DNA from 3 places in the Variovorax restrictus genome. Region 2 is predicted to be linked to each of the others. Evidence: riboswitches for the same ligand, from Rfam matches in the RefSeq annotation. Region 2 holds a riboswitch; each other region holds the start of a gene.
What was found. Region 2 has a riboswitch for glycine ahead of gcvT (glycine cleavage system aminomethyltransferase GcvT). Riboswitches for the same ligand answer to the same signal wherever they lie in the genome.
Positions count from the first base shown of each region.

Region 1 (4,200 bases), on a different contig from region 2:
GCGCTGGCGCGTGCCTTGCGCCGCCGGGACGTGAAGGTACAAAGCCTGACGATCACCGGCCATACCGACCGGCTCGGCACCGAGGCCTACAACGAGGCGCTGTCGCAGCACCGCGCGAGCACGGTCGCCGCCTACCTCAAGACGCAGGGCGTGGCCGTGCCGATGCAAATCCAGGCCAAAGGCGAGCGCGAGCCCGTCACGACCGGCTGCAAGGGGGAGGTGCGTACCGCAGCGCTCATCGCTTGTCTGCAACCCGACCGGCGCGTGTCGGTCGACATCCTCGGCATGACAAACGTGCCCTGACCACGCGGCCGGGCGCTGATCCGCCGGTCTCTGGCCGTCATGCCGGCCTAAGCCGTGGCGCTCTTCGTGACGCTCGGTCGGGTCCGCTCCGGCATGCCTGCGAACGCGAAGTCGACCTCCGGCGCGAGCCCGCTCACGATCTGCGCGATGCTCTTGCCGGAACCGCAGGAATGCGTCCACCCCAGCGTGCCGTGGCCCGTGTTCAGGAACAGGTTCGGCAGCTTCGAGCGGCCGATGATCGGCACGTTCGACGGCGTCGCCGGGCGCAGACCGGTCCAGAACTGCGCCTGCTCGAGGTCGCCCGCGCCAGGGAAGAGCTCTTCGGTGCGGCGCACGATCGCTTCGCAACGCACGCGGTTAAGGTCGCGGTCGTAGCCGTTGAGTTCGGCCGTGCCGGCGATGCGCAGCCGGTCGCCCAGGCGCGAGAACACGAGCTTGTACTCGTCATCCGTGAGCGACACCTGGTGCGCCATCGACGCGTCCTTCACGGGCAGCGTCACCGAGTAGCCCTTGGCGGGATAGATCGGCAGGCGGATGCCCAGCGGCGCCGCGTAGAGCGGGCTCAGGCTGCCCATCGCGAGCACGTAGGCATCGCCACGCACACGCTGGAAGCGGCCATCGGCATCGGTGGCCTCGACGTGGTCGATCTGGCCGCCGGCCTCCCGCAGCGCCGTCACGGTGTGGCTCATCAGGAACTGCACGCCGTCGGCGCGGCAGCGTGCGACCAGCTCGCGCGCGAAGCTGTTCGCGTCGCCCGACTCGTCTTCGGCGGTGTAGGTGGCGCCGGCGAGCTGCGGCCGGATGTGCCGCAAGGCCGGCTCGATGCGCACCGCCTCGTCCGCCGAGATCACGCGCCGGTCGCAGCCCAGAGCGCGCATCTGCGCGGCCGGCCCCTCGGCGCCGTCGAACTCCTTCTGGCTCGTGTAGAAATGCAGGATGCCCTGCGTGCGCTGGTCGTATTCGATGCCGATGTCGCGCCGCAGCGCCTGCAGCGTGTCGCGGCTGTAGGTGCCCAGGCGCACGATCTGCTCGATGTTGTGCTGGGTGCGCGCGGGCGTGCATTCGCGCAGGAACTGCAGGCCCCAGAGCCACTGGCGCATGTCGGCGCGGATGCGGAAGAGCAGCGGTGCATCTTCCTTGCCCAGCCACTTGAGCACCTTCAGCGGCGCGCTCGGATTGGCCCACGGTTCGGCATGGCTGACCGAGATCTGCCCGCCGTTGGCGAAGCTGGTCTCGGCGGCTGGCGAGGCCTGCCGGTCGATCACGGTCACGTCGTGACCGAGTTGACGAAGGAAATACGCAGAGGTGACGCCGAGCAGGCCGGCGCCGAGGACAACCACTTTCATGGGGAACTCCAGAGGAACGATGGCACGCATGACGCGTGTCATGCGTGGTGCCGCTCCCCCTGTCCTTGGTACCTGAGAGATTCAGCCGCGGCTTTCGGCCGGGCCTTGCTCCTTCGGTGCGTCACGGTCGTGACGGCTCTCCAGACGGCGATGGTGGTGTGCAGTACGGGACCTGAGCGTTCATGGGAGATTGCGCCTTCGGTGGCCGGGACGGGGCCCGGCACTCTCCTGCAGATGGCGGATTCTACCGGCGCAGGCCCGATCGGGCGAGCCTTGCTTCAGCCGCCGCTCTTCAACCGCCGCCTTTGAGCCGCTTGTACTCGCTCTGCTTCATCGCGAGGTAATCGGCGCGCTCGACTTCGTGCAACTGCCGCGCATAGCGCTCGGTGCCGTCGAACCAGGCCGCCAGCCGGCGATCGAGCTGCTCCGGCTTCGGCGCGTCGAGAAAGGCGTCGATGGCCAAGTAGTAGCGCATGGTGTTGCGCTCGACCACGCCGCGCACGCCGCCGATCTGCTCGGGGGTGCCCTGCGCGTCGCGGCCGGTCACGGTGAAGCCGACCTTGCCGCTGCCGAGCGTGCCGAGGTAGGCCTTCATGGCGAGCCGAGCGGCCGTGCCATAGGCGTAGGAATACGAGAGGTGCACGAAGCTCTTGCCCGACGCGATCGGCGCAGCCTCGAACACGATGCGGTAGTCGCGCGTGGACAACGGCCCCTCGTCGGCCGACAGCTGTACCGCCACGTAGTCGGCGCCGCTGGCGATCGGCTTCCACGCGAATTGCACGCGCTGCGCCTGGTCCAGCGGCTGATCGAACTTGCGACCGACCGCCACGTCCAGCACGGCCCCGCCGCCCTCGCCCTTCACCACGCAATGCTTGGTGTTGAGGTGCAGCATCAGCACCTCGCACCAGTTCCCCGGCTTGCCGAGCGCACCGATGTCGGCGAAGGGATGGTCGACCACCGCGTAGATGTCGCCGCTCAGCCGATCGGGCTTCTCGGCCGAATCGAGCACCAGCGGACGCTGGAACGGGTTGTCGGCCAGCCGCGACGCGAGGGCCGTGTACTTCGCCTTCAGCGCGTTGCCGTCCTGCGCAGCGGCAGGCCCGGCCAGCGCCCATGCCATGAGCGGCGTGAGCAGCAGAAGAGGAAGACGGCGGAAGATGGCGTGAAAGGACAGCATGGTGTGGCCAAGTTAGCACGCCGGCACCACCGGTGCCTGTAGTTCAGGACCGCAGTTGCGCGCGCAGCTGCTGGCCGATGTCGGGGCGTTCGAGGAAAGGATCGGCCGGGTTGGTGATCGACACGATGCTGTCCATCCGGCTCTTCACGTTGCCCAGTGCCTTCGGATGGCTGAAAACGTAGAACTGGTTCGCGGCGATCGCGTCGAATACCTTGCCCGCCACGTCGGCCGCGCTCACCTTGCCGCTGTTCACCGCCTTGGCCGTCATGGCCTGGCCGATCAGCTGGCTCTTGGTGAGTTCGGCGGCCGGCAACGTGCCCGGGCGGTTGCGTTCGCTGCTGTGGATGCCGGTCGCGACGAAGTACGGGCACAGCAGGCTGGCGCCGATCTGGTCGGTCACCAGTGCCAGGTCCTGGTACAGCGTCTCCGTCAAGCTGACCACCGCATGCTTGCTGACGTTGTAGACGCCCATGTTCGGCGGCGTCAGCAGGCCGGCCATGCTGGCCGTGTTGACGATGTGTCCGCGGTAGCTCGGGTCCTTTGCGGCAGCGGCCAGCATCATCGGCGTGAACAGGCGCACGCCGTGCACCACGCCCCACACGTTGACGCCCAGCACCCATTCCCAGTCGGCCACGGTGTTCTCCCACACCAGACCACCGGCGCCGACGCCTGCGTTGTTGAAGACGAAGTGCGGGGCGCCGAAGCGCTGCTGCACCGCTTCGGCCAGCGCCTCCATCTCGTCGGCCTTCGACACGTCGACGCGGCGCGCCAGCACCTGTGCGCCGGCGGCTTCCATCTCGGCCCGGGCGCGGTCGAGCGCGTCCTGCTGCACATCAACCAGCACCAGGTTCATGCCGCGCGCCGCGCCGATGCGCGCGCATTCGAGGCCGAAGCCGGAGCCCGCCCCGGTGAGTACCGCCGTCTTGCCTTGAAAGTCTTGAATCATGTCGTTGTCTCTGCTGTTTTGAGGATGTAGCCGATGCGCGGGAAGTGCACGTGCAGCGTGCCGGCACGTGCGTCGGTGCGGCGCAGCGTGTAGTGGGTGCGGGTGGCGGCCACCAGTTCGCCTTCGGTCGTCTCGGGGCCGAAGCTCTCGGCGCCGATGGTGACGCGGCTGCCCAGCGGAATGCCGTGCTCGTCCTGGAAGGTGCTGTCGGTCAACAACGTGTGCGGCACCGATGCGGCGGCGTGCGCGATGGCGGTCTCGGCGTCGGTGGCTTCCATCGTGCCGTGGCCGATGGCGGCCATGCGGTCCATCCAGTCGAGCACCGCGGGCGCGAGCTGCAATACGCCGCTCATCGACGGCGTGCGCTTGCGGGTGAACCACAACGGGTGGTAGCAGGCGAAGTCAGCGATGGTCGGCACCTCGCCCAT
Region 1 is NZ_JBPJZH010000002.1:866,699-870,898, reverse strand. Features, by position in the region: gene ACSFA0_RS18735 (OmpA family protein) at 1-303, shown strand, start outside; gene ACSFA0_RS18730 (D-amino acid dehydrogenase) at 351-1,649, opposite strand; glycine riboswitch at 1,699-1,803, opposite strand; gene ACSFA0_RS18725 (hypothetical protein) at 1,942-2,826, opposite strand; gene ACSFA0_RS18720 (SDR family oxidoreductase) at 2,870-3,772, opposite strand; gene ACSFA0_RS18715 (glutathione S-transferase family protein) at 3,769-4,200, opposite strand, start outside.
Region 1: another riboswitch for glycine. It lies ahead of ACSFA0_RS18730 (D-amino acid dehydrogenase); the one in region 2 lies ahead of gcvT (glycine cleavage system aminomethyltransferase GcvT).

Region 2 (4,200 bases):
TAGTAGCCCTGGCCGATGAAGTTGCGCGCCACCTTGTTCTTCGCCGCCATCGTCTTCAGTTCGGCCAGTGCGTCGGCCTCGCTCACCGGTGCGGGCAACTGCATCGGCCGGGTGCGGCGGATGGCCGGCGGCACGATGCCGTCGATCAGTTCCTCGCGCGTGGCCGAGCCGATGACCGGCAGCATGCGCGCCTCGTCGGCCGGCTCGATGCCGATGTGACGGGCGATGAACTCGTCGGCGTTCTCGAGTTCGCGCAGGGTGGGGAAGGCGTTGGATGGCATGGGGTGTCGAAGCAGTTCAGGCAAACACGGGATGAGCTGGCAGGTCTGAAGGTGGAACACCGCGGAACCGGCTTCGCCGGGCCGCTGGTGTTGCCCCCGGTAGGGGGTGGGCGAAGCGACACGAAGTGCGCGCAGCCTGGGGGCGAGTCAATTTTCAGCAGCGAACTTGTCGTAGTCGGCGGCTTCGAGCAGGGCGTCGAGCTGGGCGGGCTCGCTCAGCTTGACCTTGAAGAACCAGCCGGCCGCGAGCGGGTCGCTGTTGGCGAGCGAGGGGTCGGCGCGCAGCGCTTCGTTGACTTCGGTGATCTCGCCCGAGACGGGCATGAAGACATCGGCCGCGGCCTTGACCGATTCGACGACGCCAGCGACTTCACCTTGCGCGAAGGTCTTGCCGACGTCCGGCAGGTCGACGAACACGACGTCGCCCAGCGCGTCCTGCGCATGCACGGTGATGCCGACGATCGCGTCGCTGCCGGTGGCCTGGACCCATTCGTGGTCCTTGGTGAATTTGGTGCTCATGGGGGCTCCTGATAAGGGGTGAAAAAGAAATCAGCCTCGGTAGTATCGGGTCGGCACGAAGGGCAGGGTGGTCACTTCCATCGGCACCGGCTTGCCGCGCACGATGGCCTGCAGGCGGGTGCCCGGCTCCGCATAGGCGGTTGCCACGTAGCCCATCGCGATCGGCCGGTCGGCCGTCGGCCCGAGCAGGCCGCTGGTCACCTGGCCGATGGCGGCGCCCTCGAAAGACTCGAGCGGCGTGCCGTCGCGTACCGGGATGCGTTCCAGCGCGACCAGGCCGACGCGGCGGCGCTTGAGCGTCTCGTGGTCGGCGATGCCCGCCGCGCCCGAGGCCGCGGCCGCCAGCTGGAACAGCACCTTGTCCGCGCCGGGGAACCCGCCCGCGCGCGCACCACCGGTGCGACGCACCTTCTGGATCGCCCAGTTGAGCGAGGCCTCGACCGGCGTGGTCGTCTCGTCGATGTCGTGGCCGTACAGGCACAGACCCGCTTCCAGCCGCAGCGAGTTGCGTGCGCCCAGGCCGATCGGCTGCACCTCGGGCTGCGCCAGTAGAAGGCGGGCTAGTGCCTCGGCGTCGTTCGCCTTCACCGAGATCTCGAAGCCGTCTTCGCCGGTGTAGCCGCTGCGGGTGACGAAGGCCGGGATCTTCACGTCCTTGTCGCCGATCTGCACCGCGCCACCCGTCATGAAGACGAAGCGCTCGACGCCGGGCGACAGCCGCGCCAGCGTGGCGGCGGCCTGCGGGCCCTGAAGCGCGAGCAGCGCATGGTCGGGCATCGGCTGCACGTCGCAGCGCGCACCGATCCTCTGCTTGATGTGGGCGAGGTCGGCGGCCTTGCAGGCGCCGTTGACGATGACGAAGAGCGAGCCGTGGCCTTCGTTGAAGAACATCAGGTCATCGAGGATGCCCCCTGCGTCATTGAGCAGCAGGCCGTAGCGCTGCTTGCCGGGTGCCAGGTCGACCACGTCGACCGGCATCAGCGTCTCGAAGGCCGCGGCAGCATCGGGCCCGACCAGGCGAAGCTGGCCCATGTGCGAGATGTCGAACAGGCCGGCGGCGGTGCGGGTGTGCTTGTGCTCGGCCATCAGGCCGGCGGGGTATTGCACCGGCATCGAGTAGCCGGCGAAGGGCACCATGCGGGCGCCGAGTTCGACGTGCAGGGCGTGCAGCGGGGTCTTCTGGAGCGGAAGCGAATCGTCGGAAGCAGCCATGGGCGCTCTCCAAAACAAGGGGCAGACGGAATCCACGACGCAAGTCATGGGCCACCCCTGCTGTCCGCTCTACCTGAGAGATTCGCCCCGCCTGGTCACAGGCTTAGGGTTTGCTCCTTCGGTGGGCCGGCATGTCGCGATGGACGACCGACCTCTCTCCAGCAAGGAAACGCCCGGGTGAACGGGCGCCTCGTCAGTCCTTGGTACCTGAGCGTTCGGATGGGTTCCTGCGCCTTCGGTGGCCCGTGCGGGCGCTCTCCTGACCCGGGCGAGTGTAGTGGATCGACGCGGGCTCAGTGCACCGTTTCGGCTGGCAACAACTTGGCGATGCGGTCCTGGATGGCGTCGGCACGCTCGTCGCCCGCGGCCTGCCGTATCTCCGCGAGCATCATGTCGGCCACGGCCAGCATCGTGACGCGGTCGCGTGCCTCGCGCAGCGTGTCGCGCAGCACGACGGCCATCGCCGGATCACGCCGCGCGAACATTCGCTCGCACAGGTCGAACAGGAACATGCGCGTGGTCGCCAGGGAGGGCTTGCCGTCGAAGGGGTCGGCCGACACGGCGACTGGTACGGCGGGTGGCGATGGCTCGGGCACATTCGGCACGACGACGGCTGGCGCGTCGATGCGTTCGTCCGGCGCATGCAGATAGCCCTCGTGCAGCAGATGCCGCGCCACGCGCACCGCCTCGTCGCGGTCCGTGAAGAGCGGCACGAAGTCGGTCACCGAGCGCTGGCCGTCGGCCATCAGCAGCACGGCGCGCTCGCGCTGGGTCAGCGTGCGGCGGCCAGGGCGCAATTCGTCACGGGCCTTGTCGGTCTTGCTGAAGAACATGAGATGCCGGGCGGAAGATGGGCTCGCCAGCATCGGGGCAGGGCATGACAGCGGCATGAAGGCCGCCGCCACGCCCGTGCGCTATTTCGCGTAAACCAGGTCGCGCAGTGTCAGCGAGATCGCCGGGAAGTAGGTGATCAGCATCAAGCAGCCGAGCACGACCAGCACGAAGGGGATCAGGTCCTTCACGATGCGGTCGAGCGATATTCGCGCCACGGTGCAGGCCGCGAACAGGTTCACGCCGAAAGGCGGCGTGATCATGCCGAGCGCGAGGTTGACCACCATGATCAGCCCGAAGTGCACCGGATCGACGCCGAAGTGCATCGCCACCGGCGCGAGGATGGGCGCGAGCACGATGATGGCCGCGCTGGTCTCGATGAACATGCCGATGACGAATAGCGCCGCGTTCACGCCCAGCAGGAACATCACCGGCGACTTGAGCACCTCCTGCAGCCAGTGGCCGATGGCGTCGGGCACGCCCGCGCGCGTGATCAGGAAGGCGAACAGGCCCGCGTTGGCGATGATGAACATGATCACGGCCGACGACAGCACCGACTTGCGCAGGATCATGAACAGGTCTGTCACCTTGATCTCGCGGTAGATCACCATGCCGACGACGAGGGCGTAGAACACGGCCACGGCCGAGGCCTCGGTCGGCGTGAAGACGCCGCCGTAGATGCCGCCCAGGATGATGACCGGCATCAGCAATGCCCAGCCGGCCTGCCACAGCGCGCGGCCGAAGGGCATGCGGCCCTCGCCGTCGTTCTTGCCCCAGCCCTTGATCTTGCAGTAGACCCACACGAAGAGCATCAGCGCCAGACTGATCAGGATGCCCGGGCCGAAGCCGGCGATGAACAGTTCGCCGATCGACACCTCGGCGCTCACGCCGTACAGGATCATCGGGATCGACGGCGGGATGATGACGCCCAGCTCGGCGCTCGTGGCCTGCAGCGCGGCGGCGTACGAGGTCGGGTAGCCGTGCTTGATGAGCGCCGGGATCAGGATCGCGCCGATGGCGAAGGTGGTGGCCACCGACGAGCCCGACACCGCCGCGAAAATCATGCAGGTGAGCACGCAGGTCATCGGCAGGCCGCCCTGCACGCCACCCACGATGCTCTTGGCGAATTCCACCAGCCGGCGTGAGATGCCGCCGGTTTCCATCAGGTTGCCGGCCAGGATGAAGAAGGGAATCGCCGCCAGCGGAAACTTGTTGATCGAGTTGAAGATCTCCTTGGCGGAGATCAGCATGTTGGCGCCGTTGACCTGCATGCCCACGATCGACGCGAGCCCGATCGAGACGGCGACCGAGACCGACAGTGCGAAGCACAGCACCATCGTGCCGACCATCATGGGCG
Region 2 is NZ_JBPJZH010000001.1:2,333,649-2,337,848, forward strand. Features, by position in the region: gene gcvP (aminomethyl-transferring glycine dehydrogenase) at 1-281, opposite strand, end outside; gene gcvH (glycine cleavage system protein GcvH) at 429-800, opposite strand; gene gcvT (glycine cleavage system aminomethyltransferase GcvT) at 831-2,012, opposite strand; glycine riboswitch at 2,063-2,184, opposite strand; glycine riboswitch at 2,197-2,284, opposite strand; gene ACSFA0_RS11010 (hypothetical protein) at 2,306-2,845, opposite strand; gene ACSFA0_RS11015 (TRAP transporter large permease) at 2,927-4,200, opposite strand, start outside.

Region 3 (4,200 bases), on a different contig from region 2:
CCACTGCCGCCAGCCCGCCCACGAACGCCACGCAGGCGGCCGGCCAGCCGGCGCGCAGGCTGACCCGCTCGCACACCGCCAGGCCCAGCATGCCGGCGAAGGCGATCGCCATGCCGGCGCGGTCGGCCGCGAGCCGCAGCGCGTCGGGCTGCAGGTGATAGAAGACCGAGCCCGCCGCAGTAAAGATCAAGCCCGCGAAGAACAGCCAGGCGCAGTCCAGCGCGGCGGCCGAGCGCAAGCGCTCGTGCAGGGTGTCGAAGCGCCGCAGCCGCATCAGGCCCCAGATACCGAAGGCCGCGAACGGCAGGTTGCTCAGCACGTCCATCGCGAAGGGCAGGTCGCGCCAGGCGCGCGCATCCGCGAAGCCGGAACCGGCCCCCGCCGTGGGGTCGGGCATGGCCGGGCCGAAGCAGGCGATGAGCACGAAGGCCGCGACGAGCCAGAGCAGCGCGCGCTCGCGGGGCGCAAGCGGCGCGACTTGCGGCGCCAGGCGTTGGAACAGCGGCGAGGTCGGGAAGCGCTTGGATCGGTTCATGGTGGACTCCGGTGGTGCGGTGGGAGCGGAATCTAGTTGCCACCGGCACAAATTGGCATCGAAAATCGATACGGTCTGCCAATCCAAGCCGACCGGTATCGAAAATCAGTACCAAGGACCTGTTTTCCATGAGCACCACCGTCGACCTCGTCCAGGCCGTGAAGAACGAACTCAAGAGCGCCCGCATGACCTACGCCGACCTGGCGCGCGCGCTGGGCATGGCCGAATCGAGCGTCAAGCGCATGCTGGCCAAGGGCGACATGCCCCTCAGCCGGGTCGACGCGATCTGCCGGGCGCTCAAGATCGACTTCGCCGAGCTGGCCCGTCGCGTGGCCGACGCCCAGCCGCTGCTGCGCGAGCTGACGCAGGAGCAGGAGAAGGCGGTGGTGCGCGACAAGAAGCTGCTGCTGGTGGCCATCAACGTGCTGAGCCAATGGACGCTGGAGCAGATCGTGGCGGCCTACCGCATCACCGAAGCCGAATGCATCGCCTGCCTGGTGCAGCTCGACCGCATCGGCATCATCGAGCTGCGCCCGCTCAACCGCTACCGGCTCAAGCTGGCCAAGACTTTCCGCTGGCGGCCGCACGGGCCGGTGATGGACTTCTTCCGGGAGAACGTGGTGCTCGACTACTACCGTGGCGGCTTCGACGGCCCGGCCGAGGGTCTGCTGCTGGTGCACGGCTCGATCAGCCGGGCGCTGGCGCCGTCCTTCCTCGAACGGCTGCAGCGGGTGGCGCAGGATTTCGCGCAGCAGCACCAGACCGACCAGAAGCTCTCGCCCAACGACCGCGAGGGCTACACCCTGCTGCTGGGCATGCGCAACTGGGAATTCGAGGCCTTCACCCGACTGCGCCGCAGCGACGCCAAACCGAGCAAGACCAGCCGAGAGCCCTGACAGCGACCCGCCTAGGCCGAATGGCCAGTCGCGCCAAATTGTCAACAAGGGTAAACTCTAGGTCTGCAGGAGAGCGGGTGTCCCCCACCCCACCGTAAGCGCAAACTCCCATGAACGCCGAGGTGAACCGCATGCCGGTTCGATGACTGCCGTCTATTGATCTAGCCGTCTGGAGAGCCATCGCCCCGCGCGATGCACCGAAGGAGCAACCCCGCCGCACGCCGCTGCGGGCGAATCTCTCAGGTACCAAGGACAGAGGGAGCGGCAACCCGAACCCGGATGCGACCCGCCACCACCTGGCTTGTCATGCATCCGCCGTTTGTGCCATCCCACAAGGATCTGGACCATGCGCGTGATCGTTTTGGGCGGCGGCCTGCTCGGCGTCGCTTCGGCTTACTACCTCCAGCAACTCGGCCACGAGGTGACGGTAATCGACCGTCATGGCACACCCGCCGCCAAGGCCCGCGGGCTGGTCGCAAAAGCGGCTCCCGCCCAGCCCGCCGCCGCCCGTGGCGCTGGCTTTTCGTGGCGCGCGGCCTTCGATCGGATGCGCCACCGCATGCACGGCTGGGCCGGCTACCTGACCGGTGCCGCCCATCGCCCGACCGAACGCATGGAACACCTGGTGCGACTGGGCGCCTACAGCCGCGAGAGCGTGCGTGCGCTGGGTCGCGAGACCGGTGTGACGCAGACCCCCCGCGGGCCGGGCTGGATGCGCATCTACACCGACGCCGAGGCCTTCGCGCAGTTCGAGCGCAACGTGCCGCGCCTGCATGCGCTGGGCTGCGTGATGCACCTGCTCTCGGCCGAAGAGGCCGTGCGCCTCGAGCCGGCCCTTGCATCGCTGCGCGGCCGACTCGCCGGCGCCGCCTTCACGCGCGAGGGCACCTCGTCCGACGCCGCCGGTTTCGCCGACAGCACCATCTTCCTGTGCCGTGCCGCCGGCGTGCGCTTTCTCATGAACCACACGGTGACGAAGCTGCATGCGCAAGAGGGCCGGGTCGACCACGTCGAGCTGCGCAATGCCGACGGCGAACGCAGCACCTTGCGCGCCGACGCCTACGTGATGGCCCTGGGCTGCGGCAGCGCGGCCGTGGCGCAGGACCTGGGCATGCCGCTGCGACTGCGGCTGATGCACGAGCATTCGGTGGTGCTGCCGCTCAAGGATGCAGAACGCGCGCCGACGGCACTGCTCCATGACTGGGACAGCCGGCTGCGGATGCAGCGCATCGCGACGCCGGAGGGCGAGCGCCTGCGGGTGTGGACGACGGTCAGCGCCGACAGTGCCGCCGCCGCGCTGCCCGACGACCTTCGGCTGGCCCGCCTGCTCGCGGATGTCGAGCGGCTGCTGCCCGGCGTGGTCGACGCCCGCGGCGCCGTGCTCAGCACACGGCCCTACGCGCGCGGCGCCAGCGGCCTGCCGCTGATCGGCCGCACCCGCATGCGCAACCTCTTCCTGAACGTCGCCCCGGGCGCCGCCGGATGGATCCACGCCTGCGGTGCCGGCAAGTCGATCGCACGCATCGTCAGCGGGCTGTCGCCCGAGGTCGAGTTCGCCTTTGAGAAAGGCTAGGCGACGAAGACGGTCAGCACGCCGGTGTAGCCGTAGACGCGGTGGCGGGCGATTTCCCCGGCCGCGAAGAAGCCGACGAGCGGCACGTCGCCCAGCGCATGCCGCACGATCTGCATCTCGGCGCCTGGCGCACCGAAGTGCGGCCCGCCGCGGCCCGAACAGCTGACATAGACCGCACCGGCCACGCGACGCGCCGGATGCGGCGCCGCCTCGGCTTCGCCCGCGGCCACCGCGCGTGCGGTCGCCAGTGTCTGCTCCTCGGGCTCGAGCTCTTCGCGGATCTCCGCGCAGATGCGCATCAGGTCGGCACGTGCGGCCTGCGCGTTGCGCCGGCAGAAGCTCATGCGCATGCCGGCTTCGACCTCATCGGCGATCGCGATGCCGCGGCGCGTCGGGTCGAGCCCAATGATGTGGCGCACCAGCACGTCGTCCCCCAGGTCGCCGGTCCGGCGGATGCCGTCGCGGCCCGCGTCGACCAGGCCCACCAGCGTGGCACGTACCGCCTCGATCGCCGCCTGCGGCTGGTCGAGTGACACGTTCAGGTCGGCCAGCAGCACATCGAGCGCTGGCTCGCCGTCGAGCGTGAGCAGCAGGTTGCCGTCGGCCTCGGTGATCTCGCGTTCGCGCGACACCGGCTGGCAACCCTGCGTGACGCGCGACACCAGCCGCACGCCTTCGCCGAACAGCACGCCCGTCAGGCCGCCCGAGAAGACGCCGCCCGCTGCGCCGTGGCCGCGGATGTTGCCGTTGCCGCCGATCGCGAACTGCAGCGACTCGTCGCGCCCGGACGAAAGGCCGCCGAAGAGGTAGCCGGTGTCGGTACGCCCTGCCATCTCGCCCACCAGTTCGGCGAGCTCGTGCGTGCGCGGGTCCGCATGGACCAGCGCCGTGTACGCCTCGAAACCGGTCATCTCGGAATTGCCCAGCGGCGCCACGCCGGAGAACACGCGGTACTGGTCGCTCGGCAACGCACAGAGCATCAGGCTCATGCCGGGCTCGTCGAAATACTCGGCGTTGTTGGCCGCCACGCCGACGGCGACGGTGCCCGACCAGTCGGTCACTTCCGGCAGTTCGGCGCTCAGGTGGTCGAGGATCTCCTGCGCGTCGTCGGCGTAGTGGTCGGTGATGTAGAGCAGGCCCAGCGTCGGTGCGGAGGCGTAGTCGGCCAGTGCCATCTGGGCGCGCACCTGCGCCAG
Region 3 is NZ_JBPJZH010000004.1:172,726-176,925, forward strand. Features, by position in the region: gene ACSFA0_RS21820 (hypothetical protein) at 1-535, opposite strand, end outside; gene ACSFA0_RS21825 (helix-turn-helix domain-containing protein) at 664-1,431, shown strand; glycine riboswitch at 1,591-1,697, shown strand; gene ACSFA0_RS21830 (FAD-dependent oxidoreductase) at 1,778-3,004, shown strand; gene ACSFA0_RS21835 (FIST signal transduction protein) at 3,001-4,200, opposite strand, start outside.
Region 3: another riboswitch for glycine. It lies ahead of ACSFA0_RS21830 (FAD-dependent oxidoreductase); the one in region 2 lies ahead of gcvT (glycine cleavage system aminomethyltransferase GcvT).